3 regions of the Cupriavidus sp. PET2-C1 genome follow, and region 3 is predicted to be linked to each of the others. Evidence: predicted binding sites of a transcription regulator. Region 3 holds the regulator's gene; each other region holds the start of a gene.
What was found. The regulator sigma-54, encoded in region 3, starts transcription at its own class of promoters, with help from an activator protein. The targets are predictions, from matches to a motif close to TGGCANGNAANCTGCTTT.

Region 1 (9,642 bases), 820 kb from region 3:
CGGCGTCGGGCTCGCGAAATTTGCCGGCGGCGTCCTTTTCCAGCAGCGGCTGCAACTTCTGGCGGCTCTGCGGATTGCTGTCGCGCCCGAGGATGCGGATGGCTTCGAGGCGATCGTCGCGGTTGCCCTCGGCCAGCACGATATTGGCCCAGATCACATCGAGCTTGGCGCGCAGGCCGGCATCGGCCTCGGCCTTGCGCGCGGCCTCCACCACCGGGCGCGATGCGCTGCCCGGCTGGTCCAGCAGCGTATTGACGGCCTGCGTGCGCACCGCCGCATCGGGCGATTGCAGCAGCGTGCTGCTGGCGGCACTGTCCACCATCGCCCGCAGGCTGTTGTTCAGGGTGAGCGCTTCGAGGGCGTCGGGCTTGACCGTGACCGGCGTGCCGCTGATCGCGTCCACCAGCTTGTCACCGTCCTGGCGCACCATGCCGACGCCGGGCGCATATTGCAGCGTATCGTCCTGCAAGGCCTTGAGGATGGGGCCGGCCTGCGCCACCGGCGCCTTGGTCAGTGCGGCGATTGCGGCGGTCTTGGCGTCGAAGTCGTCTTCGGCCAGCGGCTTCAGGTCGGCCTGCGTGAGCGGCGCGGCCCACAGCGGGCACGCGGCCAGCAGGAGCAGCGCGGCCAGCATGGCGCGCAAACGTGAAGCGAGAGAGAACGATAAGGGTCGGTGCATAAGGTTTGCGAGTCGCGCGCGGCGAAGCACGCGCGTCACCTTGATCGGCGTGACGATTTGCCGCCACCGCACCGAAGCGGCGGACAGCATGCGAAGAGGCAAAGGCACTGCCTGGCGCCCTCCCCGCCCTCCCCAGCCACGCGGCCAAGCAGGAGAGCAAAAGAGCAGGAGAGCGCCAGGCGGGAGCCCTGCTTACATCACCTTGTCCGGCTTGCCTTCGTTACCCGCGATGAACGGGCTCCACGGCTGCGCACGCACGGCCTTGGGCGTCTTCCACACCACCGTGAACTGGCCATCGCCCTTGATCTCGCCGATCATCACCGGCTTGTACAGGTGGTGGTTCTCGCCCATGGTCAGGGTGAAGCCGTCCGGCGCCTTGAAGGTCTGGCCATACATCGCGGCACGCACCTTGTCGGGATCGGTCGTGCCGGCCTTCTTGACCGCTTGCGCCCACATATGGATGCCCACGTAGGTGGCTTCCATCGGGTCGTTGGTCACGCGCTTGTCGCCGCCCGGCAGGTTGTTCGCCTTGACCCACGCCGCCCATTGCTTCTTGAAGGCTTCGTTTTCCGGGTTCTTGACCGACATGAAGTAGTTCCATGCGGCCAGGTGGCCCACCAGCGGCTTGGTGTCGATGCCGCGCAGTTCTTCCTCGCCCACCGAGAACGCCACCACCGGCACGTCCTTGGCCTTCAGGCCGGCGTTGCCCAGCTCCTTGTAGAAGGGCACGTTGGAGTCGCCGTTGATGGTGGAGATCACGGCGGTCTTGCCGCCTTGCGAGAACTTCTTGATGTTGGCGACGATGGTCTGGTAGTCGCTGTGGCCGAACGGCGTGTAGACCTCTTCGATGTCCTTGTCCGCCACGCCCTTGCTCTTCAGGAAGGCACGCAGGATCTTGTTGGTGGTGCGCGGGTAGACGTAGTCGGTGCCAAGCAGGAAGAAGCGCTTGGCGCCGCCGCCTTCCTTGCTCATCAGGTATTCCACCGCGGGAATGGCCTGCTGGTTGGGCGCCGCGCCGGTGTAGAAGACGTTCTTGGACATCTCCTCGCCTTCGTACTGCACCGGATAGAACAGCAGCGAATTCAGCTCTTCATAAACAGGCAGCACCGACTTGCGCGAGACCGAGGTCCAGCAGCCGAACGTGACGGCAACCTTGTCCTTGGTGATCAGCTGGCGCGCCTTCTCGGCGAACAGCGGCCAGTTGGAAGCGGGATCGACCACGACCGGCTCGAGCTTGCGGCCAAGCACGCCGCCACTCTTGTTGATCTCGTCGATGGTCATCAGCGCCACGTCCTTGAGCGAAGTCTCGGAAATGGCCATGGTGCCGGACAGCGAATGCAGGATACCGATCTTGATCGGTTCCTTGGACTGCGCCAATGCCAGCGGGCTCACGCCTGCCGTTGCAAACAAGGCCGCGGCGGCTACCGCCGACAGCTTCAGCATGTCACGTCTTTTCATTGCAGCTCCCAGATTGTCGTGTTGGATAAAGGAACAACGCACCCCGGGTACTTCTTCTGCAACTAGCATGCCATGGCATACAAGCTTGTATACAAGGCTGTGTACACGGCCTGGCGCGCCTCCAGAGGCCGCCAGGCCACCCATCGCACCACGGTAGTGCGCAAGCGTCACGCACCAAGCCTGTGCGCCGCCGCCGGCTGATTCAGATTGGGGCACATGGGGGCACGCATGCTGCACCGTGACTTGCCCGAATCCGCAATCGGCTCTATGGTGGCCTCTCGATTGCGCGCCACGGCGTTGCCGCACGCGCCGCGACTACCCATAAAAAAGCACGACGGAGACAGCCCATTGAAAGCGTCAACGACGCCCGGCGCGGACCAGATCGTCATCATCGGCGCCGGCGTGGCCGGCATGTGCATGGGCATCAAGCTCAAGCAAGCCGGCATCCATGACTTTGTCGTGCTGGAGAAGGCCGGCACGGTGGGCGGCACCTGGCGGGACAACACCTACCCGGGCTGCGGCTGCGACATTCCCTCCCATCTTTATAGTTTTTCGTTCGCGCCCAAGCCGGACTGGTCCAGCGCATACTCGCCCCAGCCGGAGATCCATCGCTACCTGCAGCACTGCGCCGAGCGCTTCGGGCTGCTCGGGCATATCCGTTTCGGCACGGAGGTCACCGAGGCGCGCTACGACGCCGCCGCCTGCCTGTGGCGGGTGAGCACCAGCAACGGCGACACCATCGCCGCGCGCATCCTCGTCAGCGGCACCGGACAGCTCAACCGCCCGCTGGCGCCAGACATTGCAGGGCTGGACCGCTTTGCCGGCACGGCCTTCCATTCCGCGCGCTGGCGGCATGACGCCGATCTGCGCGGCAAGCAGGTCGCGGTGATCGGCAATGGCGCCAGCGCGCTGCAGTTCATCCCGCGCATCGCGCCGGAAGCGGGCAAGCTGACGGTATTCCAGCGCAGCGCCAACTGGGTGCTGCCGCGCAATGGCGAGGCCTATACGTCCGGACAACAGGCGCGCTTCGAACGCCACCCGTGGACGGCCCGGCTGCATCGCTGGCACCTCTACCTGCAGCGTGAACTGCGCTTCGGGCGCATGCAGCGGGACAGCGGCCGCAACCGGGAACTGGAAACGCTGGCGCGCCGCTACCTCGCGCACATGATCCCCGACCCGGTGCTGCGCGCCAAGCTCACGCCCGACTACCCGATCGGCTGCAAGCGCATCCTGATCTCCGACGATTTCTACCAGGCGCTCAAGCGGCCGAACGTCCATGTCGAGACCGCCCGCATCGAGCGCGTCGAAGCCGACGCCGTGGTCACGGCCGGCGGCGCCAGGCATCGGGCCGACGCCATCGTCTTCGCCACCGGCTTCGACGCCCGCTCCTTCCTCGCGCCGATCCGCATCACCGGCCGCCACGGACGCACCCTGGCCGATCAGTGGCGCGAGGATCCGGAGGCGTATCTCGGCATGACGGCGCCGGGATTTCCCAACCTGTTCGTGCTGTACGGCCCCAATACCAACCTGGGCCATAACTCCATCATTTTCATGCTCGAGTGCCAGGCGCGCTATGTCCTGCAGTGCATCCAGGCCTGCCGCGCGGCGCGCTTCGCCTCGATGGAGGTGCGCCCGGAGGTGGTGACGCGCTTCAACCAGGCGTTGCAGGCGGCCATCGGCCAGACCGCCTGGGCAGGCTCGTGCAGCAGTTGGTACAAGTCGGCCAGCGGCAGGGTCATCAACAACTGGTCGAGCCATGCCACGGCCTATTGGTGGAAGACGCGCAAGCCGGACTGGGGGCACTTCGTGCTGCGCCATGCCGGCGAGCGGCCCTAGCATTGCCCGGCCGCCGGCGCCTGCCACATCAACGACATCGACTACATCAACGACATCCACGACATCCACGACATCGATTGCATTGACACCCACCGTTCGAGGAAGACTTCACATGCAGCGGCTGCAAGACAAAGTGGTCATGGTCACCGGCGCCGCGTCCGGCCTGGGCGCGGCCTTCGCGCGCGCGGCGGCGCAAGCCGGCGCGCGCGTGGTGCTCGCCGACATCGACGATGCCGCCGGGCAAATCCTGGCGCAAGACGTGCAGGCGCATTACCAAAGGCTGGATGTCACCAGCGAGGCGGACTGGGAAGCCGCCATGGGCGCGGTGCGCGAACGGCACGGCAAACTGGACGTGCTGGTGAACAACGCCGGCATCGCGCTGCGCGGCTCGGTGGCGGATTGCACGCTGGCCGACTGGCAGCGCACGCTCGACGTCAACCTGACCGGCGTCTTCCTGGGCTGCCGCGCCGCGCTGCCGCTGATGGGCGCGGGCGGCTCCATCGTCAATGTTTCCTCGGTCTACGGCCAGGTGGGCGGCGCGCAGGTTGCCGCCTACTGCGCGGCCAAGGGCGGCGTCACGCTGCTCACGCGCTCCGCCGCCCTGCACGGCGCCACGCTCAAGCCGCCGGTGCGGGTCAACTCCATCCACCCGGGCTTCGTCGACACGCCGATGGTCCAGGGCGCGCTGGACCAGCGCGATGCCGGTGGCGGCACCGCACGCGCGCGCATCGAAGCCTTCACGCCCCTTGGCCGCCTGGCCACGCCAGAGGAAATCGTCGGCGTGTTCCTGCTGCTGGCCAGCGACGAGGGCCGCTACATCACAGGCTCGCAGTTCACGGTCGACGGCGGCATCACCGCCCAGTAAGCCTGCCTGCACCCAGCCCGCCAAGAGAACCCAAGGGAGTTCGACATGCAACGCCTGGAAATCGCGTCGGAGCCTATCCGAACCAGCCTGATCGAGGCCGGCACCGGACGGCCGACTCTTCTCGTACACGGCACCAGTTCCAGCGCGGAAACCAACTGGGCCGCCCTGCTGCCCGGGCTCGCGCTGCGCAGGCGCTGCCTGGCGCTGGACCTTGCGGGCTCTGGCGAAACCCGTGACGACGGCGCGCCGCTGACGCTCGATGCGCTGGTCGGACAGGTGCGCGACTGCATGGCGCTGGCGGGCGACTTGCCCGTGGACCTGGTCGGTTATTCGCTAGGCGGCGTGGTGGCCGCCGCCGCGGCCGCGCTGATGCCTGAGCGCGTGCGGCGCCTGGTCTTGTTCGGCGCCTGGGCGCGGACCGATAGCCGCATGCGCCTGCTGTTTACGCTGTGGCAGTCGCTGGCGCGCTCGGACCGCCATCAACTGGCGCGCATGGTCCTGCTCAATGGCGTATCGGAGGGTTTCATCGCGCGCATGGACGACGCCACCGTCGAGGGCATGCTGCGGCGCTTCGGCGCGGGCCTGGCACCCGGCAGCGACCGCCAGGCCGGGCTCGACGCCATCATCGACATCACGCCGCTGTTGCCCCGCATCCGCGCCGCCACGCTCGTGATCGGCATGCGCCACGACCAGATGGTGCCGCCGGCGCATTGCCGCGCGCTCGCCGCGGCAATCAGCGGCGCCAGCTACGCGGAGATCGACAGCGGGCACCTGGTGATGCTTGAGCAGCCCGAGCGCCTGCTCGCACTGATCGAGCAGCACCTGGATTCAGCGACCACCGCGACAAACGAGCGCCAAGCCAACACGTTGAACCGATCCTAAGGCCGACCGATGAAACCACTTGCGTCCTACCAGCCACGCAGCGCCTGGGCCATGGCCTCGATGCTGACCTGGCTTTCGCTCATCAACTTCCTCGACAAGATCGTGCTGGGCATGGTCGCCGTGCCGCTGATGGCAGACCTGAAGCTGCCGCCGGCCGAGTTCGGCCTGATCGCCAGCAGCTTCTTCTGGCTGTTCTCGCTATCCACCGTGCTGGTCGGCTTTCTGTCCAATCGCGTGGCCGCGCGCTGGCTGCTGCTGGCGATGGGCTTGTCGTGGGCCGTGCTGCAGGTCCCACTGGCGCTGGCGGGATCGGCCATGACCATCCTGGTGTGCCGCATGCTGCTTGGCGCGGCCGAAGGGCCGGCCTTCCCGATCTCCGTGCACGCGCTATTCAAATGGTTTCCGGACCACAAGCGCAACCTGCCGGTGGCGATGATCAACCAGGGGGCCACCGTAGGCCTGCTGCTGGCTGGACTGCTGATCCCGCTGGTGACGATCCGATGGGGCTGGCGCGCCAATTTCATGATCCTGGCCGGCATCGGCATGGCGTGGAGCGCAATGTGGCTCTGCGTGGGACGCGAGGGACCGCTCACGCAGGCAAGCGCACCACGCGCCGGCACCGCGGCCACGCCCGTGCGCCTGCCCTATCGGCGCATCTTCCGCGACCCGACCGTGCTGGCCTGCCTGGCCATCGGCTTTTGCGCATACTGGGCGCTGGCGCTGGGGCTGACCTGGCTGCCCGCCTACCTGGAAAAAGGCCTGGGCTTCGACCCGGTCACCACCGGGCGCTGGTATGCGGCCATCGTGGCCTCGGCCATGCCCGTTACGCTGATCCTCAGCTGGTTGTCGCAGCGCATGCTGCGCGCGGGCGCATCGTCGCGGCTCGCGCGTGGCGTGCTCATCTCGGTGGCCGCGCTGGCAGGCGGCGGCGTGTACCTGGCGATCGCATCGATCACGCTGGCGCCGGTGCCCAAGAGCTTGCTGATTGCCGTGGCGGCATGCCTGCCGCCCGTGGCGTTCGCCCTGACCCCGGCCATGCTCGCGCAGATCGTGCCAGAGGGCCAGCGCGGCAGCGTGTTGTCGATCCACACGGCGCTGATCACGCTGGCCGGCATCCTGGCGCCGGCGGTGGTGGGGCAACTGGTGCAGCGCCATGGCATGAACGGCGGCTTTGAAGCAGGCTTCACGATCAACGCCCTGCTGCTGCTGGCAAGTGGCGTGATTGGCTTGTGCTGGATCAATCCCGAGCGTTCCGCAAAGGCGCTGGCGGCCTCGCCGCAAGACATAGCGGCCGCACGTTTGCCGGCCTGAACCGCGCCTGGCGGAACAACCTCAACCAGACCGCGCCGGCCGTGGCGGCCGTCGCGGCCTGTCTGGCTTACGAATAGCGGCGGCTGATGGATTCCGCCACGCACACCGGCCGCTCGCTGCCCTCGCGCTCCACCGTGACTTCCCAGGTGGACTGGGCGCCAACCAGCGCGGGCGCGTTCGGCAGGGGCTCCAGGCGCTCCACCGAGAGCAGCTTCACGCGAGCGCGCAGGCGGCTGCCGACCGGCACCGGCGCGGTAAAGCGCACGCGGTTCAGGCCATAGTTGACACCCATCTTCACGCCCGGCATATCGAGCGCGTTGTGCATGAACGCCGGCAGCAGCGACAACGTCAGGAAGCCATGGGCCACCGGCCCGCCGAACGGCGATTCGCGGCGGGCACGCTCCACGTCGACGTGAATCCATTGGTGGTCGCCAGTGGCTTCGGCGAACTGGTTGACCTGCTGCTGGGTGATCTCGATCCAGTCGCTGATGGCCACTTCCTGGCCCTGCAGGCTTTCCAGTTCTTCGAGCGAAGCGATGGTACGCATGGTGTCTCCTTGTTGTACGCGTTATCTGTAGAAGCCGGGATGGCCGGGATGATGCTTGAGAATCGTCAGGCGGGCCGCCGTCCGTACATGCCCATGCCCTTGACGGTGCAGACCAGTTCGCCGCGCTGGTTGGTGGCTTCCCATTGGGTGTGCACCACGCCGCGGTCCGGCTTGGACGAGGAAGCGCGCGCATCCAGCACCACCAGCGACACGCTCAGCGTATCGCCCGCATAGACCGGCTTGAGCCAGCGGATCTCATCCACGCCGGGCGAGCCCATGCTGGCGGCCTTGGAGGTCATGTTGTCCACCAGCAGGCGCATCATGATCGAGCAGGTCATCCAGCCGCTGGAGATCAGGTTCTTGTAGATGCTTTTTTGCGCGGCTTCCTTGTCGATGTGGAAGGGCTGGGGATCATACTGGCGGGCAAAGGTCAGGATCTCCTCCTCCGTCACCAGGTGGGACCCGAGTTCGCGCTTGCTGCCGACGGCGAAATCTTCGAAATACAGGGTGGACATGAATCGCTCCGTCAACGATGAATGCGAGATGCGCGATGCGAGGTGGGAAAATCGCGGCAAAGAAAATCGCGGCAAAAGATACGAGATCAACTCATAACAAAAAACCGCGCCTCGGACAACCGGCGCGGTTCTTTGATTCAACCTGGATCAGACCGTTTCCAGGAAGCCCGGCTGTGCCGCGAAGCGCGACAGGTGATGATCGACATCCCCGAAGGTGGTGTTGATCAGCGTCAGGCGCTTGAACATGTGCGCCGCCGGCAGTTCGTCGGTGACGCCCATGCCGCCGTGGATCTGCACGGCCTCCTGGCCGACCGAGCGAGCCGCCTGGCCCACGCGTGCCTTGGCCGCCGAGGCAAAGCGACGGCGTTCTTCCGGGCTGGCCTCGTCGAACTTGGCGGCAGCCAGCAACGTGATGGAACGCGATTGCTCGGCGTGGATGAACATCTCCACCATGCGGTGCTGCAGCGCCTGGAAGCGCGCGATCGGCACGCCGAACTGCTGGCGGGTCTTGGCGTATTCCAGCGTGGCCGCGTTGAGCGTGTCCATCACGCCAACGGCTTCTGCGCACAGCAGCACGGCGGCGTAGTCAGCCACCTGCTCGATCAGCGCGAACGCCGCGCCTTCGGTGCCCAGCAGCTCGCCCTGTGCGTCCTTGAAGGTGATATCGGCGGCGCGCAGGTTGTCGATGGTGCGGTAGTCGGTGATGCTGACGCCGGCCGCCTTCGGGTCCACCAGGAACAGCGAAATGCCATTGGTGTCGGCGTCGGCGCCGCTGGTGCGCGCCGAGACGACCAGCTTGCCGGCTTGCGCGCCGTGAATCGTCACGACCTTGCGGCCATTGAGCTTGCCGCCCTTGGCCGTCACGCGCACGTCGTTGAGCGCATAGCGGGCATGCGGCTCGTTGAAGGCGGTGGCCAGCTTCAGCTCGCCGCCGGCAACCTGCTCCAGCAGCGCGTCCTGGCCGCCGGCCAGCTTGAGCGCGTAGGCGGCAACCACGGTGGCGAAGTACGGCTCGACCACCAGGCCGCGGCCCAGTTCCTGCATCACCACCATCATGTCGATGGGCGTGCCCGAGAAGCCGCCCTGCGCTTCCGGCACCGGCAGCGCGGTCAGGCCGAGCTCGACCAGCGCGCCCCAGGCGGCATCGCTATGGCCGGCTTCGGCCTTGATGCCCTTCTTGCGGGTCTCGAAATCGTAGTCTTTGTCGATGAAGCGGTGGACGGCGTCAGCCAGTTGCTTCTGTTCGTCGCTGAGATTGAAGTTCATATCGCGTGTCTCCTCACAGCCCCAGGATCATCTGGCTGATGATGTTCTTCTGAATTTCGTTGGACCCGCCGTAGATGGAGGTCTTGCGATAGTTGAAGTAGTAAGCGGCCAGCGGCGCGGCGTCGTCGTAGCCGGTCACCGCGTGTTCGTGTTCGCATTCCAGGTAGGCGGTGTCGAACGGCTGAGCGTAGGGGCCGACGGCCTCCACCATCAGCTCGGTCAGCATCTGCTGGATCTCGGTGCCCTTGATCTTGAGCATCGATGCCTCGGGGCCGGGGCCCTT
Region 2 (9,642 bases), on a different replicon from region 3:
GACCCGGCTGCGCGAGCACCAGCAGCGCATCGACGATTTTGCGCGGATTGCCCGCCACGGGCTGCAGACGCTCTATAGCCAGGTTGCCGGCATGGGCTACGTCGTGCTGCTGACCGACGCGCAGGGCGTGACGGTGGATTACCTGGGCGACGCCAACGCCGATGCCCGCCTGCGCCACGCAGGCCTGTACCTGGGCGCGCAATGGAGCGAATCCGGCGCCGGCACCTGCGCGGTGGGTACCGCGCTGGCCACCGGCCAGGCGCTGACCGTGCACCAGGCGGATCATTTCGACGCTACCCATATTCCGCTGACCTGCACCGCCGCGCCGCTGTTCGATTCGCACGGCAGCCTCTGCGCCATCCTCGACATTTCCGCGCTGACCTCGCCGCAGGCCAAGGACAGCCAGGGCCTGGCGCTGCAGATGGTGCGCATCTACGCCAGCCGGATCGAGAACGCCAGCTTCGTGCGCAGCCACCGCGAAGACTGGATCCTCAAGCTCAACGCCGCGCCGGAATTTGTCGACGTCAACCCGGAATACCTGCTCGCGCTCGATGCGTCAGGCCGCATCGTTGGCCATAACCGCCGCGCGCAGCAGATGCTGGAGGCCGAGCTGGGCGTGGCCCCGGGTGGCGCGCCGCTGCTTGGCATGCCGTTCGAGTCGCTGTTCGAGGCGCGGCTTGATGAGCTGGGCCGCTTCATGCATTCGCGCCCCAGCGAGCAGCGCGCGCTGGCGCTGGCCCGCACCGGCGCGCAGCTTTACCTGAGCGTGATGCCGCCGGCGCTGCGCTGGCAGCGCGCGCGCGATACCGCCGAGCGGGCCACGCCGCTGCAGGCGCCGCTGGCCGCACTGTGCGGTGGCGATGCCGCATTGCAGCAGCAATTGCTGCGGGCCGCAAAGCTGGTGGATTCGCCCATCAACCTGCTGATCAATGGCGAGACCGGCAGCGGCAAGGAGTACCTGGCCAAGGCCCTGCACCAGGCCAGCGCGCGCCGCGACGGCCCTTTCGTGGCGGTGAACTGCGCGGCGATTCCCGAATCCCTGATCGAGAGCGAACTGTTTGGCCACCTGCCCAACAGCTTTTCGGGCGCGGGTTCGCGGCCCAAGCGCGGGCTGATCCAGGAGGCTGACGGCGGCACGCTGTTTCTCGACGAGATTGGCGACATGCCGCGCGAGCTGCAATCGCGCCTGCTGCGTGTGCTGGCCGAGGGCGAGGTGCTTGCCATCGGTGCGGCGCGCCCGGTGCCGGTCAACCTGCGCGTGATTTCCGCCACGCACCATCCGCTGGACCAGCTGGTGAGCAGCGGGCGCTTTCGCGAGGACTTGTACTACCGGCTCAACGGCGCGCGGCTGATGCTGCCGCCGCTGCGTGAGCGCACGGACCTGGACTGGCTGATCGGCAAGATGCTGGACGCGGGCGGCAAGCCAGCTACCGTGAGCCTGTCGCCCGCGGCGCGCGCGCGGCTGCACGCGCACCGCTGGCCCGGCAACCTGCGGGAGCTGCGCAATGCGCTGGAGTACGCGCGGGCGGTCTGTGACGACGGCCACATCGAGGTGGAGGATCTCCCGGAGGGGATTGGCGAGGGGATGCCGCAGCAGGGCTTGCTTCCGGTTTCCGCCAGCGTCCCGCCGGGCAGCGCGGCCACTGAGGCCGCCAGCGCGCCGGCCTTGCCGGCCCCCGGCTTCGACCCGCACCAGCTGCCGCCGGAAGGCATGCTGCTGATGCAATACCTGCGCGCGGCTGGCTGGAACCTGAGCGCGGTGGCGCGCCAGATCGGCGTGAGCAGGATGACGCTGTACCGCCGCATGGCGCGCTACGGCATCGCGTCGCCCAACCAGCGCGACGCGACGCATTAGTGAGCATGGCGGCGCGGCTCGCCCGCGCCGCCTTCCCTGCCCGGCGCAAGATCCCCGCTACACCTGTTCCCCCCCCTGTACACGTGATGCTGTGACACCTGTCACGCTGCGGCGTGCGCACGGCCCGCAGTGTCACTGCGCGCCCCGTGTTTTCCTGGGGTAATCCCGAGTTTTTGCCGTCTCCGGCGTGCCGATGCGGGGTGGCACGGCCATTGCGATATGCCTGTCATAACCAGAAAGACAGGAGACAGGCATGGGTGAGCAAGCGCTGGCCGACCGGCCACTGGTCGGCATCATCGCCAACCCGATTTCCGCGCGCGATATCCGCCGCGTGATCGCCAACGCCAACACGCTGCAACTGGCCGACCGCGTCAATATCGTGCTGCGCCTGCTGGCCGCGCTGGCTGCCTGCGGGGTCGGCCGCGTACTGATGATGCCGGACCGCGAAGGCATGCGCGTGCTGCTGGCGCGCCACCTGTCGCGCCGCCAGGGGCCGGACGCCGCGCTGCCGGACGTGGAATACCTTGACATGCCGGTCACCGCGCGCGTCGACGACACCTTCCTGGCCGCACGCATGCTGCGCGAGGCGGGCGTTGCCGCCATCATCGTGCTCGGTGGCGATGGCACCCACCGCGCGGTGGTGCGCGAATGCGGCAACGTGCCGATTGCCGGCATCTCCACCGGCACCAACAACGCCTACCCCGAAATGCGCGAGCCCACCATCACCGGGCTGGCCACGGGGCTGTTTGCCAGCGGCCGCATTCCCGCCGCGCATGCGCTGGCCGCCAACAAGCGGCTGGACATCACGATTGCCGGCGAAGGCGAGGTGCGCCACGACATCGCGCTGGTCGACGCGGTGATCGCCCACGAGCATTTCATCGGCGCGCGCGCCTTGTGGAAGACCGAGACACTGGGCGCGGTCTACGTGTCCTTCGCCGATCCGCAGGCGATTGGCCTGTCCGCCATCGGCGGCTTGCTGGAACCCGTGGGCAGGCATGAGCCCGGGGGCCTGGCGATCGAGCTGGCAGCGCCCGGCGAGGGCCGCTTCGCGCTGCGCGCGCCGATTGCGCCCGGCCTGCTGCGCGCCGTGCCCATCGCGGGCTGGGAGCGCCTGACCGACGGTGTAGCGCACCGTGTGCGCCAGCGCGCTGGCATCGTCGCGCTGGACGGCGAGCGCGAGCTGGTGTTCGGCCCGCAGGACGAGGTCACCGTGACGCTGCGCGAGCGCGCCTTCCTGAGCATCGACGTGGCGGCCTGCATGCGCTACGCCGCCGCCGCCGGATTGATGCGCAGCGGGCGCGCGCCGCCACCTCGGCAACAGCAGCATTCCCCACCCCAGCCACTCACCGAGCTTTCTACCGCCACCACAAAACCATGAAGGAGACAGACATGACAGCCAACGCATCCGGTACCACCGGGAACACGCTGCCCCTCGACAAGCAGGAACTGCTCGCCGTTTATCGCAGGATGCGCACCATCCGCGATTTCGAAGAGCGCCTGCACGTGGACTTCGGGCGCGGCGACATCCCGGGCTTCGTCCACCTCTACGCCGGCGAGGAAGCCGCCGGGGTCGGCATCCTGCACCACCTGGGCGACGGCGACCGCATCGCCAGCACCCACCGCGGCCACGGCCACTGCATTGCCAAGGGCGTCGACCCGGTGGCGATGATGAAGGAGATCTACGGGCGCAAGGGTGGCTCCTGCAACGGCAAGGGCGGCTCCATGCATATCGCCGATCTGTCCAAGGGCATGATGGGCGCCAACGGCATCCTGGGCGCGGGCGCGCCGCTGGTCTGCGGCGCCGCGCTGGCCGCCAAGTTTCGCGGCAAGGGCGAGATCGGCATCACCTTTGCCGGTGACGGCGCGTCCAACCAGGGCACGTTCCTGGAGAGCCTGAACCTGGCCGCGGTGTGGAACCTGCCGGTGATTTTCGTGATCGAGAACAACGGTTATGCCGAATCCACCGCACGCGACTACGGCACGGCAGTGGACAGCTACGTGGACCGCGCCGCCGGCTTCGGCATTCCCGGCGTGACGGTGGATGGCACGGATTTCTTCGCGGTGCATGAGGCGGCGGGCGAGGTCATCAAGCGGGCCCGCGAAGGCGGTGGCCCGGCCCTGCTGGAATGCAAGATGGTCCGCTTCTACGGCCACTTCGAAGGCGACGCGCAAACCTATCGCGCCTCCGGCGAGCTTGACGACATCCGCGCCAACAAGGACTGCCTGAAGAAGTTCACCGCCACCGTGACCCAGGCCGGCGTGATCGCGCTGGACGAACTCAAGGCCATCGACGAGCAGGTTGCCGCACTGATCGAGGACGCCGTGCAGCAGGCCAAGGCCGCGCCGTTCCCCACGCCCGCCGACCTGCTGACCGATGTGTACGTCAGCTACTGAGCGCGCGACCGCAGCCATTCCGAGACCTAACGACAGAAAGCACGATCAGGAGACCACACCATGTCCCGCAAATTAAGCATGAAGCTGGCGATCAACGAAGCGATCGACCAGGAAATGACCCGTGACCCGAGCGTGATCATGCTCGGCGAAGACATCGTCGGCGGCGCCGGCGCGGACGGCGAGAAAGACGCCTGGGGCGGCGTGCTCGGCGTGACCAAGGGCCTGTACGCCAAGCACGGCGACCGCCTGCTGGACACCCCGCTGTCCGAATCCGCCTATGTGGGCGCGGCCATCGGCGCCGCGGCTTGCGGCATGCGCCCGATTGCCGAGCTGATGTTCATCGACTTCATGGGCGTGTGCTTCGACCAGATCTTCAACCAGGCGGCCAAGTTCCGCTACATGTTTGGCGGCAAGGCCGAGACACCGGTGGTGATCCGCGCCATGGTGGGCGCGGGTTTCCGCGCGGCCGCCCAGCACAGCCAGATGCTGACGCCGCTGTTCACGCATATCCCCGGCCTCAAGGTGGTGTGCCCCAGCACGCCATATGACACCAAAGGCCTGCTGATCCAGGCGATCCGCGACAACGACCCCGTGATCTTCTGCGAGCACAAGAACCTTTATGGTTTCGAAGGCGAAGTGCCGGAGAACTCGTACGCGATTCCCTTCGGCGAGGCCAACATCGTGCGCGACGGCAAGGACGTTTCCATCGTCACCTATGGCCTGATGGTGCACCGCGCGCTGGAGGCGGCGGCCACGCTGGCCAAGGAAGGCATCGAAGCGGAGATCGTGGACCTGCGCACGCTCTCGCCGCTGGATATCGACACCGTGCTGGAGTCGGTGGAAAACACCGGCCGCCTGGTGGTGGTGGATGAAGCCAGCCCGCGCTGCAACATCGCCACCGACATCTCGGCACAGGTGGCGCAGCGCGCCTTCGGCGCGCTCAAGGCCGGCATCGAGATGGTCTGCCCGCCGCATACGCCGGTGCCGTTCTCGCCCGCGCTGGAAGACCTGTACATCCCCAGCGCGGCGCACATCGCCGATGCCGCGCGCAAGACCGTGAAGGGAGGGAAACACTGATGGCCGAGATCACTCCGATCGTCATGCCCAAATGGGGCTTGTCGATGAAAGAAGGCACGATCAACGACTGGCTGGTCGAGGAAGGCGCGCAGATCACGGTCGGCATGCCGATCCTCGACGTGGAGACCGACAAGATCGCCAACGCGGTGGAAGCGCCGGACGCTGGCACCCTGCGCCGCAAGGTAGCAGCCGTGGGCGACATCCTGCCGGTCAAGGCGCTGCTGGGCGTGCTGGCGCCGCCCGAGGTCAGCGACGCGGACATCGACGCCTTTGTCGCCGCCTATGAGACACCCGCCGCCGATGAGGAAGACGAGGGCGCCGCCGCCTCGGCCTATCAGTTCATCGAAGTCGACGGCATCCGCACGCGCTACGCAAAGCGCGGCGAGGGTGCCGACACCGTGTTGTTCATCCATGGCTTCGGCGGAGACCTGGACAACTGGCTGTTCAACCTCGACGCACTGGCCGACGCGCACACCGTCATCGCGCTGGACCTGCCGGCGCACGGACACGCCACGCCCAGGCTGCCCGGCACCACGCTCGCATCGCTGGCAGGGTTCGTCGCGCATTTCATGGATGCACTCGACATCGGCCAGGCCCACCTGGTGGGCCACTCGATGGGCGGCGGCGTAGCCGCGCAGCTAGCGGTGGATGCGCCGCAACGCGTGCGCTCGGTCGCGCTCGTATCGCCGGCCGGCCTTGGCGAGGAGGTCAACAGCCAGTACACCGAAGGCTTCGTCAACGCGCAATCCCGCCGCGACCTCAAGCCGGTGGTGGAGCTGCTGTTCGCCGATGCCGGGCTGGTCAGCCGCCAGATGCTGGACGACCTGCTCAAGTACAAGCGGCTGGACGGCATTACAGAAGCGCTCGGCACACTAGGCGCCAGCCTGTTCGGTGGCGGCCGGCAAACCGAACTGCCCGGTCACAGGCTGGGCGATACCGGCAAGCCTGTGCTGGTGATCTGGGGCGCGCAGGATCAGATCATCCCCGCATCGCATGCGGCCAACGCGCCAGCCGGTGCGACGGTGAAGGTGTTCGACGATGCGGGCCATATGAGCCAGATGGAGAAAGCCAACGAGGTCAACGCGCTGCTCAAGCGGCATATCGGCGGCTGACGAAGCGGAGTCCCGCTGGTTTGCTCCCCGCTCCCCGCTCCCCGCTCCCCGCTCCCCGCTCCCCGCTCCCCGCTCCCCGCTCCCCGCTCCCGCAAGCGGGAGCGGGGAGAAAGCCAGCGCGTCGCGCGGCGTATTTCGTGGCTGTATGCACTGAAGACAATGAACAAAACACGCAAAGGAGACCACCCATGAACCAACCCCTGACGGGACAAGTCGCCGTCATCACCGGCGGTGCCCGCGGCATCGGCCGCGGCATCGCCCTGACACTCGCCAAGGCCGGCGCTGACATCCTGATCGCCGACCTTCTCGAAGACGCCATGCGCGAAACCGCGGAAGATGTGCGCGCGCTCGGCCGCCGGGTGAGCACCCTGAAGGTCGACGTGACAAAGCCCGAGATGCACCGCGCCATGGTCAAGCAAGCACTCGACCAGCTCGGCGGCCTGGATATCCTGGTCAACTGCGCAGGCGTCATCAGCATCCACCCTGTCGATGCACTCAGCGAGCGCGACTGGGATTTCGTCATGGACGTCAACGCCAAAGGCACCTTCCTCGGCTGCCAGGCCGCGCTGGAACACATGAAAGCCCAGCACAAGGGCCGCATCATCAACGTTGCCTCGATTGCCGGCAAGGAAGGCTTCCCCAACCTTGCCCACTACAGCGCCTCCAAGTTCGCGGTGGTTGGCTTCACCAATGCCCTGGCCAAGGAAGTGGCGCGCGACGGCATCACCGTCAACGCGATCTGCCCCGGCATCGTGCGCACCTATATGTGGGATCGCCTCTCCGACGAATGGAAGGCCGACGGCGAATCGGTGGAGGATTCCTGGGCGCGTCATCAGCTCACGCTGATCCCGCAGGGACGGGCGCAGACGCCCGAAGACATGGGCCGGATGGCGCTGTTCTTCGCGACCATGGACAATGTGACCGGGCAGTCGGTCAACGTCGACGGTGGCTTCACCTTCCATTGACCGGCACCGGGCCGCGGTGCGGCCCGGCATGTGCGCGTTCCGTCCCGGCGCTTACCGGTCATGCCATGCGATTTGAATTTCTCGATCCCGATCCAACCGACCCCGATCCCTTGCACGCCGAGCAGGCGCTGCTGGAGCAGGCATCCGCCGGCCGCTGGCTGGCGCACCTGTGGCAGGCGCCGGTTTCGCTGGTGGTGCCGCGCAGCTACCTGCGGCATGCGCAACTGGAGGCCGCGCGCGCCGATTTTGCCGCGCGTGGCTGCCCGGTCTGGCTGCGCCTGTCAGGCGGCGGGCTGGTGCCGCAGGGCCCGGGCATCGTCAACCTGAGCCTGGCCTATCCGGTGCGCGGCGGCGCCGGGACGCATGCCGAGCCGGCCTATCTGCATCTGTGCGAGGTGCTGGCCGCCGCATTGGGCCGCCTTGGGTTGCAGACGCACTGGCAAGCGGTGGATGGGTCGTTTTGCGATGGCCGCTTCAACCTGGCCTGGGGCCCGCCGGAGCAGGCCCGCAAGATTGCCGGCACGGCGCAATACTGGCGCCGCGTGGCGGGCGCGGGCGACGCCAGCCTGCACGTGGTGCTGGCGCACGCCGTGCTGCTGGTCAGCGCCGATCCTCAGGAGATCAATGGCCGCGCCAACGATTTCGAGGCCGCCATCGGCAGCGGGCGCCACTACCGTGCCGACAAGGTGGTCAGCGTGGCCCAGGCACTGGCCGACAGCGGCCGGCCGGTACCCGGCGACCTTGCCGAGCGCACGTCCCAAGCGCTGCGCGAGGCGCTTGCCGCGACGCCGCCGGCGTTCGCCGCGACGGCGCTGGCTTAAGCGGCACCGCGCGGATTCGTCGGTATTGACGATTCCGCGCCCTGTTGTCCGTGGCAAACTGACCGGCAAGACGCTTCCCTCGCGGGAGCAGACAACCGGAGACAGGACATGGCGGGACCGTTGGCTGGACTGAAAGTGGTGGAAATGGTTGGGATCGGCCCGGCGCCGTTCTGCGCGATGATGCTGGCCGACCAGGGCGCCGAGGTGATTCGCATCGACCGCCCCCGCCCGGCCAAGCCGGGCGAGGCGCCGGCCACCGGCGCGGGCAAGGCGCGCTGCGACGTGACCGCGCGCGGCAGGCGCTCCCTGGCCATCGACCTGCGCAAGCCCGGCGCGGCCGAGGTCGTGCTGGACCTGATCGCCAAGGCCGATGTGCTGATCGAAGGCTTTCGCCCCGGCGTGATGGAACGCCTTGGCCTGGGGCCGGCGCCTTGCCTGGCGCGCAATCCGGCGCTGGTGTACGGCCGTATGACTGGCTGGGGCCAGCACGGGCCGCTAGCCCAGGCCGCCGGCCACGATATCAACTACATTGCCATCGGCGGCGCCCTGCATGCCATCGGACGGGCGGGGGAGCCGCCCGTGGTGCCGCTCAACTACGTCGGCGACTTTGGCGGCGGCGGCATGCTGCTGGCATTTGGCGTGATGTGCGCCATCAACGAAGCCCGCAACTCCGGCAAGGGGCAGGTGGTGGATGCGGCCATGACCGATGGCACCGCATTGCTGTCCGCCATGATGTACGGCTTCAAGGCCGCCGGGCGCTGGACCAACCAGCGCGGCGATAATTTGCTGGATGGCGCGGCGCATTTCTACGACACCTATGCCTGCGCGGATGGCAAGTACGTCGCGGTGGGCGCCATCGAGCCGCAGTTCTACGCGCTGCTGCGCGAGCGCTGCGGCCTGGACGATCCGCTCTTTGACAAGCAGCTCGACAAACGCCACTGGCCCGAGCTCAAGGCCCGCATGACCACGCTGTTCCTCACCCGCACGCGCGCGCAGTGGTGCGAGCTGCTGGAAGGCAGCGATGCCTGCTTTGCCCCGGTCCTGGACTGGGACGAGGCGCCGCAACATCCGCATAACCGGGCCCGCGAGACGTTTCTTGAGATCGACGGGGTGATGCAGCCGGCGCCGGCGCCGCGTTTCAGCCGCACGCCGGCGGGGGTGCCGCAGGCGCCTGCGGAGCCTGGCGCGGATAGTGAGGCGGTGTTGCGGGATTGGGGGGTGGCGGGGGAGGTGATTGGTGGGTTGCTGCGGGATGGGGTGATTTGAGTTTGATATTGCTGATGTAACTGCTTGCCGTTCAACGTCAACGTCAACTTCAAAGGCTTAAAGTCAAAGGCAGTTTCACCACCCCTGCGGGGCGGCGACCTACTTTCTTGTCTTGCCAAGAAAGTAGGCAAAGAAGGCGCGCCGGATGGGGC
Region 3 (9,642 bases):
TCATTTTGAAACAGCCTCTTAGAGGATGTGGTGCTGGTGCATGTATTTATGCACGATCTCGATCCGCATGCCCGCGTCCGGCAGCGCCATCAGCATCTGCTTGGCCTTGAGCGGCACCGGCAAGAACTCGCACAGCCGATTGGCCACCCAGCTGGGGTCATCCCACAGGAACGGCTCGCTGAAAGGCAGCTCGCCCGGATGCTCGGCATGGAGCGAAGCAACGATACGCCGCAGCACGGCCAGGCATTCGCCCAGTAGCTCGAGCTTGCAGTCGATGATGTCGGGCGGCAGCAATTCCGCCTGGCCGACCAGCAAGCCGTCGGGGCTCACGCTGTGGCCCAGCAGCCGGAAGCGCTGGCGGCCGCGCGCGCTGATCAGTAGCACGCCCAGTTGCTCCATATTGCAGTCGATGATGTCGGCCAGGCAGCCGATCGTCTCGGGCATGGTGGGCTCGTCCTGGCGGGCGACCTCATTGCCGCTGGCGATCAGGCAGACACCGAAGGGCGAGCGATCGCGCATGCAGGCGCGCACCATGTCCACGTAGCGCGCTTCGAACACGCGCAGTGGCAGCAGCCCATCGGGAAAGAGTACGGTATGCAGCGGAAACAGCGGCAGGCCATCCAGCGTAGGCCCCGCCGAGGTGCTGTGCGAGGCGGCGAATGAAGTGGATGAGCCGGGTGTGGCGGGTGAGGACATGCTGAGCCAGCAAAGGTTTCGGGCGAGAATTGCCGAGCCTGACCGCGAAACCTGGCGGTGCGGTGTTTAGCCGCCCGGCGCGAGCTCGCGGTGTCTCACCAGCACATTACCATGGGCACGAAAATAGTTGGCAAGTCTTTCCGCGATGTACACGGAGCGATGCTGCCCGCCAGTGCAACCGATTGCGACGGTCAGGTAACTGCGATTGTCAGCGATGAAACTTGGTAGCCACTTTTCCACATAGGCGCGTATGTCCTCGGCCATGGCCAGCACCATCGGCTGGCTTTGCAGGAAGTCGATCACGGGCTCGTCGCGGCCGGTCAGCGGGCGCAGCGCCAGGTCGTAGTAGGGGTTGGGCAGCGAGCGCACGTCGAACACCAGGTCGGCGTCACTGGGCACGCCGTGCTTGAAGCCGAACGACTCGAACAGCAATGTGAGCTTGAGGTCATCGCCGCGCACGAATTCCTTGATCCACGCGCGCAATGTATTGGTGCGCACATTGCTGGTGTCGATGCGGTGCGCAGCCTCCGCCAGCGGGCTCAGGAGCTCGCGCTCCATCTCGATGGCCTCGATCAGCGAGGTGTCGTTGAGTGCGGCCTCGGCGGTACTGTCGGCGAGATTCTCGTTCTTGGGATTGGCCGAGAGGCTAGCCATGGCTGCGCGCATCGACAGCGGATGGCGCCGCCTTGTCTCGGAATAACGCTGCACCAGCGCATCGGTATTGGCGGTCAGGAAGACCACCCGCACCTGGTGTTCAGAGGCGAGGTCGCGCAGCGTGCCGGGCAGCTTGTCCAGCGATTCGCGGCTACGGATATCGGTGGCGACGCCCAGATGGGTGTAGCCCTGCGCCGCCAGGTACTGGGCCAGCTCCGGGATAAACTGCGCCGGCAGGTTGTCGACGCAGTAGTAGCCCGCGTCTTCCAGTACGTTCAAGGCAACGGATTTGCCGGAGCCGGAGATCCCGGTGATAAGTATGATGCGCATAGCACGACAAGCATAACATCAGGTGATGACGCCGTCATGACGGCGCCGTGCCAGTAAAAATGGCGAACCGAAAAGGTTCGCCATTTTTACACGTCCGCGCCGCAAATGATGCCGGTAGCTTACTTGGACAAGCAGTCGCTCATGAAGGCCTTGCGTTCATCGCCCTTCTTGCCGGTGGCCTGGGCGTTGCAGGACTTCATCTTTTCCTGCTGGCTGTTCTTGGCGGGTGCGGCTGCGGGCTTGTTGGACAGGCAGTTGCTCATGAAGGCCTTGCGCTCGTCGCCCTTCTTGCCGGTGGCCTGCGTGTTGCAAGCCTTCATCTTGTCCTGCTGGGTGTTAGCTGCAGCGGGTGCAGCGGGTGCAGCTGCGGCAGCGGGTGCCGCGGGGGCCGCTGCCGGTGCATTCTGGGCGAAGGCGCCGGTGGCAAAAAGCGGGGCTACCAGCACGCACATCGCGATCAATTTTTTCATGCTTGCTCTCCTGGCTGTGGAAAACTTCATGGCTGCTGGCCTGTCGGCTCGGCAACTCGGGCTGGGCCCAATGCCCATTACTGCACAAAACGGCCTATGCCCCAATCGCGTTGACCATTGAAGCGCGGCCGGATGTAAGCAATTGCAAACGGCCCCGTCGTGGTCGCATGACGTGGGCCTGCCAAGCCTAGAGTAGCCGGCCCTGGCCCCGCGATGCGACATCGGCCTGCATCGCGGCGCGCTGGCGGTCCATGAAGTCGCGCAGCGTGTCGATGCCGCGCAAGCGCAGGATGGTGTTGCGCACGGCGGCCTCGACCAGCACGGCGAGATTTCGACCGGCCGCCACCTGGATCTTGACCATGTGGATAGGCAGGCCGAGCACGTCGAGATACTGGGAGTCCAGCGGCAGGCGCTCGAATTCGCCATCGTTGCGGCGTACCAGCTGCACCACCAGCTTGAGCTTCATCTTGCGGCGTACCGCGGTCTCGCCAAAGATGGTCTTGATGTCGAGCAGGCCCAGGCCGCGCACTTCCAGCAGGTTCTGCAGCAGCGGCGGGCAGCGGCCCTCGATGAAGTCCGGCCCGAGGCGCACGAAATCGACGGCATCGTCCGCCACCAGCCCATGTCCGCGCGAGATCAGTTCCAGGCCGAGCTCGCTCTTGCCCAGGCCGGATTCGCCCATCACCAGCACGCCCATGCCGAGGATGTCGAGGAACACGCCGTGCATGGTTACGCGCGGCGCGGAAATGCGCGACAGATAGAGGCGCAGGTGATCGATCACCGCGGCCGAAGACACCGGCGTGGTGAACAGCGGGGTGGACGAGCGCGTGCAGCGCAGTTCCAGGTCGGGCGGCGGCTCCATGCCGTCGGCGATCACCAGGAACGGCGGCTCCAGCAGGATCAGCTCGCCCATCTGGCGCTTGCGCATCTCGTCATCGAGGCGCTGGTAATACGTGATTTCGGGCTTGCCCAGCACCTGGATCCGGTTCGGGTGGATCAGGTTCAAGTGGCCGACGAGATCGGCCGCGGACGTGGCTTCACGCGCAAACTCGACATCGAAGGCGCGGTCCGCACCCTCCAGTCCTGCTACCCAGGAGAGTTTGATATCGGCTGCGTTGTCGTCGAAGATCGACTGCGAGGTGACGCCAGTGAGTTCCATTCGGGTGCTTTCAGGGGCGGGCTTTCAGTGCCGGATCAAGGGTGCCATTGCGTCAGCAACTGGTGCACGTCGTCGGGGGTGGGCAGGGTAGCCAGTCCTTCGCGCATCTCGCGGTCGGACAGCAACTGGGCGATCTCGGAGAGAATTTCCAGATGCTGCTGGGTGGCCTGTTCGGGCACCAGCAGGAAGATCAGCAGCGCGACCGGCTTGCCGTCGGGCGACTCGAAGGGGATCGGCTCGGCCAGGCGCATGAAGGCGGCCAGCGGCTGCTTCAGTCCCTTGATGCGGCCGTGGGGGATTGCAACCCCCGCGCCTAGGCCGGTGGACCCCAGCGACTCGCGGGCGAACAGGTTGTCGGTCACGGTCGCGCGCGCTACGCCATGGTTGTTCTCGAAGAGGAGCCCGGCCTGTTCGAACACGCGCTTCTTGCTGGTGACGCTGACGTCGAGGTTGATGTTGCCGGGTGGCAGCAATTTAGCCAAACGATTCATGTGGAATGCGCAGGGTTTTCTAGTAAGCAGGCCCGGGGCCAGGAGGCGTCCCGCCGGGCGGAAAGTGGATAAAAACCAAGGCCCGAGGTTTCCACCGGTTGTCCCCCATGCCGGTGTCGGGCGTCTGGCCATTATAGAGCAGGCCCGCTTCCGCTTTGTGCATTGCAATAGCCGATGCGCTCAAGCGGTGCTGCATGCACCGGAATGGCTAGGCCAGTCAACTATGTATTGCACAGCATACACCGGTACATATGCGTTGCGGAATCCCCTGTGTGCCCCGATTGGGTAGGCCGCAATGAAAAAGCCGCGCTCTGGGCGCGGCTTGATTCCATTTTTCAAGGGACTGACACCGACGGCCCGGTATGTGGGCCGCCAGGCACGGTCATTGCTGCATCTGCGATGCGGCCATCTGATACTTGACCGCTTCACGGTCGTGGCTCTGCACGCGATCCTTGTGGCGAATCACCTGCCGGTCGAGCTTGTCGACCAGTGCGTCGATAGCGGCATACAGGTCTTCATGATGCGCTTCGACAAAGATGTCCTTGCCCTTGAGATGTAGATTGATTTCCGCGTACTGCCGCCGGTCCTTTTCTTTTGTATTGTCGACAGAGAGCAGCACACTTACGCCAATGACTTGATCGAAATGCCTGACGATACGCTCCAGTTTCGTTTCCACGTACTCACGCAGAGGGGGCGTGATGTCCAAGTGGTGTCCACTGATCTTGAAGTTCATAGCGTTTCTCCTTCTGAAAGAGCTGCATCAGGCAGGCGATGCAGCTCGGCTACAAAGTCTTACGGAGATTGACCGCGGGAATCTTGAGCGCTTCGCGGTATTTGGCAACGGTACGCCGTGCCACCACAAAGCCTTGCTCGCCGAGCAATTCGGCAATCCGGCTGTCGGACAAGGGGTTCCTAGCGTCTTCGGCTCCTATCAATTGCTTGATCAACGCACGGATTGCCGTTGATGAGGCCGCGCCGCCGGTTTCTGTGGATACGTGAGAGCCGAAAAAATACTTCAGCTCGAAAGTCCCCATCGGCGTTGCCATGTATTTATTGGTAGTCACCCGAGAGATGGTGGACTCGTGTAAACCCAGTGTATCGGCAATCTCCCGCAAAACCAAGGGGCGCATCGCAATTTCACCGTGGGTGAAGAAGTTCTTTTGACGTTCGACAATGGCTTGTGCGACGCGCAATATCGTGTCGAACCTTTGCTGGATATTCTTGATCAACCAGCGTGCTTCCTGCAGCTTTTGCTGCAATCCGGCCGCGCCCGCGTCGCCTTTTGCACCGCGCAAAATCTGCGCGTACATGTCGTTGATGCGTAGCCGCGGCATCACATCCGGGTTGAGATGGGCGATCCATCCGCCGCTCAACTTTCGAACAAAAACATCGGGCACCACGAAATCCGCTTCCGGCCGGCTGTAGGCATGGCCGGGATAGGGCGCGAGCGAGCGGATCAGTTCATGGGCGGCCTTGAGTTCCGGTTCGTCCACTTGCAGCGCCTTTTTAAGGCGCGTGTAATCGCGCACCGCCAGCAGCTCGAGGTGGTTGGTGACGATGCTCAGCGCCAGTTCGCGCTGCGGATGCTTGAGCCTGCGCAATTGCAGCGCCAGGCACTCGGCGGCGTTGCGTGCCCCGACGCCCGGCGGATCGAAGCTCTGCAGCAGCGTGAGCACAGCCTGGATCTCGTCGACCTCGAACTCGAGCTCCTCCGGCAGCTCGCTGCAGATTTCCTCGAGCGTGGTGCTCAGGTAGCCGTCATCGTCCAGGGATTCGACCAGGAAGATAGCCAGCCCCTTGTCGCGCAGGGAAATCTTGAGCGGCGCCAGCTGTTCCATGAGGTGTTCACGCAGCGTGGGCTCGGCGTCGCGCAGCTGCATCGGGGTCTTTTCGTCGTCTTCGCCTTGCGGGCGGCGGGCGAAGTCGTCCAGGCTCCAATCGCTGCCGTAGTCCTCGTTGCTGTCGGAGTAGCTGTCGTCGGCTTCGGGGGCGCCATCCGGGCGGTTCTCGCTGGTGCCCTGGCCATCGGCGGGCGCCGGCGCGGGCGCGCTCTGCAGGTTCACCGAGCCGTCCGAAGACACGCGCAACGGGCTGTCCAGCCAGTCGTTCTCACGCTCGAGCAAGGGGTTCTCGGTCAGCGCCTGTTCCACTTCCTGCTGCAGTTCAAGCGTGGACAGTTGCAGCAGCCGGATCGACTGCTGGAGTTGCGGCGTAAGCGCGAGATGCTGCGAGAGGCGGAGCTGTAGCGACGGTTTCATGCGACCTATTTTATGCTCAACTTCCGTACTGATGGAACGGAAATTGCTATCGCTGATGTCGCTATGATCGTTTGAAGGATAAAAGGCGACACCGAAGCCGCCCGGGGGCCGATGCGCGGCAGGCGCCGCGCGCCCTTACATGCGGAAGTTCTCGCCCAGGTAGACCTTGCGCACCGACTCGTTGGCGATGATGTCCTCAGGCTGCCCGGACGCCAGCACCGCGCCTTCGCTGATGATGTAGGCGTGGTCGCAGATGCCCAGCGTCTCGCGCACGTTGTGGTCGGTGATCAGCACGCCGATATTGCGTGCCTTGAGGAAGCTGACGATGCGCTGGATTTCGCCCACCGCGATCGGGTCGACACCGGCGAAGGGCTCGTCGAGCAGGATGAAGCGCGGCGCGGAGGCCAGCGCGCGGGCGATTTCCACGCGGCGGCGCTCGCCGCCGGACAGCGACAGCGCCGGGTTGTCGCGCAGGTGGGCAATCTGCAGGTCATCCAGCAGGGTGTCCAGCCGGCGCTCGATCTCGGCCTTGCCCAGGGGTTTGCCATCGTTGAGCTGCAGCTCCAGCACCGCGCGGATGTTCTCCTGCACATTGAGCTTGCGGAACACCGAGGCTTCCTGCGGCAGGTAGGACAGGCCCATGCGCGCTCGCTCATGGATGGCCAGGCCGCTGATGTGCTTGTCGTCGAGCACGATATCGCCCTCGTCCAGCGCCACCAGCCCCACGATCATGTAGAACGACGTGGTTTTGCCCGCGCCGTTGGGGCCCAGCAAGCCGACCACCTCGCCGCTCTTCACGTCGAGCGACACGTCCTTGACCACGGTGCGCGAGCCGTAGCGCTTCTTCAGGTGGCGCACGACCAGCGTGCTGCTGTCCTTCAGGGTGGCGGGCTGGGACGGTGCGGTTTGGGTAGCGGTCATGAAGGTGAAGTCAGAATCCGTGGGTCAGGGGTTGACGGGAGCCGTGGCCGGCTTGAGCGGCAGCGGGTTGGCTGCGGCACCGCTGGCGGGTTGCTCCTGGCGCGGCGACAGCACGGCGCGCACGCGGCCCGACGGGCTGCCCGCGGTCGCGTTCTCGGCGCCGCCGCTGGCCGTGTAGAACTCGTTGCGGCTGTCATAGGTGATCACCGCGCCGCGGATCTCGTCGACCAGCTTGGCGCCGGCCAGGCGAGCCATGCGGGCGCGCCCGATCAGCTTGGACAACTCCTGCTTGCCGTCATATTCGATGCGGTCGCCCCAGCCGTCGATGTACTCGTCGACGTTGTCGCGCTTCTGGCGGATATAGGCTTGCTTGCCGCCCTTTGAGGTCGCGACCGCGTACTGGTAGCCCTCGGGATCGGTGCGGACTTCGGCCGCGTCGGATTTGAGCACCATGGTGCCTTTGGTCAGCACCACGTTGCCGGTCAGTACGTAGACCTGCTTGACGTCATCGTAGCTGGCATTGTCGGCCTCCAGGACCAGCGGCTTTTCGCGGTCGGCCTTTTCGGCGCTGGCGGGCGCGGCCAGCGTGAGGCCAAGGACGGCGGCCAGCGTCAGCAAAGCGGCCGTGCTGCGGCGCAGACAGGACGAAGTCGTCGGGAATGGGTTCATGTTGGCGTGATGGCGGTTGACGCGGGCGGCTGGTGCCCGCGGGCGGCTTCAGGGCTACTTCGCGGGACTTGCCGGCGGCGGCCCCGTGATGATGGTGCCGCGTACGTTACCCAGCAATTGTACTTCGCGAGTGACATTGTTGAAGACCAGTCCGTTGGCGGTCATCACCGACGGGCCGCGGGTCAGCTTGACAGCCTTGTCGGTCTTGACGATGTCATCGTTCACCAGCACCTGGAAATACTCCGAGGCGGCCGTCATCTGTGGGTCCTTGGCAGGCTCGGGGCCCTGGGCACGCACGATGAAGGCATTGCCGAACAGGTCGATGACCGAGCCTTCCGCGTTCATCGTGCCGCGATCGGAGTGGCCGGTGACGGGCGGACGGTCGATTTCGTAGGAGCGCATGGCCGGGCGCGTCACTTCGTAGGTCTGGTCGTCCTCGAAGTGGATCATCTTGTCGCCGGTGAAGCGCAGCTTGGTGTTGCCGTCCTCGGCAAGCTCGGTCGCGGAAAAACGGATCATGTAGTAATCCGGTTCATGCTTCTTGCCTACCGTCCCGGTGTCCGCTTCTTTCGGGGAGTTGACCTGCACCAGCCAGAAGGTGCTGCCCGCCACCAGTGCCATCAGCAGCAGGGGCAGGGCTCGCATGGCAAGCCGGCTCAGGGAGGACAGGATTTCCCGCATGGGCATGGGCTGGCCTCAGATGACCTTGGCGCGGGTCAGGTCGTGGATGTGGAGCGCGCCGACCAGGCGCCGCTCCGCGTCGACCACCAGCATCTGGTTGATGCGGTTCGCCTCCATCACCTGCACGGCTTCCACGGCCAGCTGGTCCGGCCCGACGGTATGCGGTGTGCGGTGCATGACCTCGCTGATGGGTACGGTCTTCCAGTCACGCGGGGTTTCGAGCAGGCGGCGCAGGTCGCCATCGGTGAAGACGCCGATCAGGCGGTCGTCCGGGTCCACCACCGCGGTCATTGCCATGCCTTTGCGGGTGATTTCCATCAGGGCCTGTGCCAGCGGCGTGCTCTCGCGCACCTTGGGCACCGCGTTGCCGCTGCGCATGACGTCGCGCACGTGGGTCAGCAGCTTGCGCCCGAGCGCGCCGCCCGGATGCGAGCGGGCAAAGTCTTCCTCGCCGAAGCCGCGGGCATCCAGCACCGCCACCGCGAGCGCGTCGCCCATCGCCAATGCGGCGGTGGTGCTGGCGGTCGGGGCCAGGTTGAGCGGGCAGGCTTCTTTTTCCACCCCGGCATTGAGGTGCGCGTCGGCCAGCTTGGCCAGCGTGGAGGCGGGGTTGCCGGTCACGGAGATGAGCTTGGCGCCGATGCGCTTGACGATCGGGACGATCGAAAGCAACTCGGCGGTCTCTCCGGAATTGGAAAAGGCGATCAGCACGTCGTCGCGCGTGACCATGCCCAGGTCGCCGTGGCTGGCTTCGGCCGGATGCACGAAAAACGCGGGCGTGCCGGTCGAGGCCAGCGTGGCCGCGACCTTGCGGCCGATGTGGCCCGACTTGCCGATGCCGGACACGACCACGCGCCCGCTGCAATTGAGCGTCAGTTGCACGGCCTGCGCAAATCCGTCGTCCAGGCGGCCTGCGAGGGCAGCGACGGCGTCGGCTTCGATCTGGAGGGTTTCGCGAGCGAGCCTAAGTGCTCGATCCGCATTGAAATTAGCTATCATGGCGACGAAGTATACCAACGAATGCGATGGCGCTTGGGCTGTTCCTGGGATCGGGCGGCCGGAGCGGCCATCGCGCTTGCCGTAATCCGCCGGCAGGGCCGCCCGCACCGGGCCGGCCCGGTGCCCGGCGCGGCGTACCCTGACCCTGTCGATGCACTCTCCGCTGGACCTTACCCTTGTCCTGCTGGCCGCCGCCGTGTTTGGCGTGGTCGCGTTTCGCATGTTGCAGTTGCCGCCGATGCTGGGGTACCTGGTCGTGGGCATCCTGATCGGGCCGCACGCGCTCGGCCTGGCCAGCGATACCGCGCAAACCA

Region 1: the regulator sigma-54 is predicted to act here: its motif matches at 2,193-2,210, upstream of urtA (urea ABC transporter substrate-binding protein).
Region 2: the regulator sigma-54 is predicted to act here: its motif matches at 2,057-2,074, upstream of ACX12D_RS29025 (ATP-NAD kinase family protein).

What each region holds. Positions count from the first base shown of each region.
Region 1 is NZ_CM137259.1:1,306,806-1,316,447, reverse strand. Features, by position in the region: gene urtB (urea ABC transporter permease subunit UrtB) at 1-679, opposite strand, end outside; gene urtA (urea ABC transporter substrate-binding protein) at 872-2,137, opposite strand; gene ACX12D_RS05980 (flavin-containing monooxygenase) at 2,486-3,973, shown strand; gene ACX12D_RS05975 (SDR family oxidoreductase) at 4,086-4,838, shown strand; gene ACX12D_RS05970 (alpha/beta fold hydrolase) at 4,884-5,720, shown strand; gene ACX12D_RS05965 (MFS transporter) at 5,730-7,031, shown strand; gene ACX12D_RS05960 (MaoC family dehydratase) at 7,099-7,578, opposite strand; gene ACX12D_RS05955 (MaoC family dehydratase) at 7,644-8,093, opposite strand; gene ACX12D_RS05950 (acyl-CoA dehydrogenase family protein) at 8,241-9,359, opposite strand; gene ACX12D_RS05945 (acyl-CoA dehydrogenase family protein) at 9,373-9,642, opposite strand, start outside.
Region 2 is NZ_CM137260.1:1,995,870-2,005,511, reverse strand. Features, by position in the region: gene ACX12D_RS29030 (sigma-54-dependent Fis family transcriptional regulator) at 1-1,855, shown strand, start outside; gene ACX12D_RS29025 (ATP-NAD kinase family protein) at 2,109-3,233, shown strand; gene ACX12D_RS29020 (thiamine pyrophosphate-dependent dehydrogenase E1 component subunit alpha) at 3,245-4,249, shown strand; gene ACX12D_RS29015 (alpha-ketoacid dehydrogenase subunit beta) at 4,310-5,326, shown strand; gene ACX12D_RS29010 (acetoin dehydrogenase dihydrolipoyllysine-residue acetyltransferase subunit) at 5,326-6,438, shown strand; gene ACX12D_RS29005 (SDR family NAD(P)-dependent oxidoreductase) at 6,627-7,403, shown strand; gene ACX12D_RS29000 (lipoyl protein ligase domain-containing protein) at 7,469-8,224, shown strand; gene ACX12D_RS28995 (CaiB/BaiF CoA transferase family protein) at 8,333-9,490, shown strand.
Region 3 is NZ_CM137259.1:488,892-498,533, forward strand. Features, by position in the region: gene ACX12D_RS02245 (LON peptidase substrate-binding domain-containing protein) at 19-696, opposite strand; gene rapZ (RNase adapter RapZ) at 763-1,680, opposite strand; gene ACX12D_RS02255 (PsiF family protein) at 1,800-2,150, opposite strand; gene hprK (HPr(Ser) kinase/phosphatase) at 2,338-3,309, opposite strand; gene ptsN (PTS IIA-like nitrogen regulatory protein PtsN) at 3,345-3,800, opposite strand; gene hpf (ribosome hibernation-promoting factor, HPF/YfiA family) at 4,183-4,533, opposite strand; gene ACX12D_RS02275 (RNA polymerase factor sigma-54) at 4,583-6,058, opposite strand; gene lptB (LPS export ABC transporter ATP-binding protein) at 6,194-6,979, opposite strand; gene lptA (lipopolysaccharide transport periplasmic protein LptA) at 7,004-7,648, opposite strand; gene lptC (LPS export ABC transporter periplasmic protein LptC) at 7,703-8,329, opposite strand; gene ACX12D_RS02295 (KpsF/GutQ family sugar-phosphate isomerase) at 8,345-9,328, opposite strand; gene ACX12D_RS02300 (monovalent cation:proton antiporter-2 (CPA2) family protein) at 9,480-9,642, shown strand, end outside.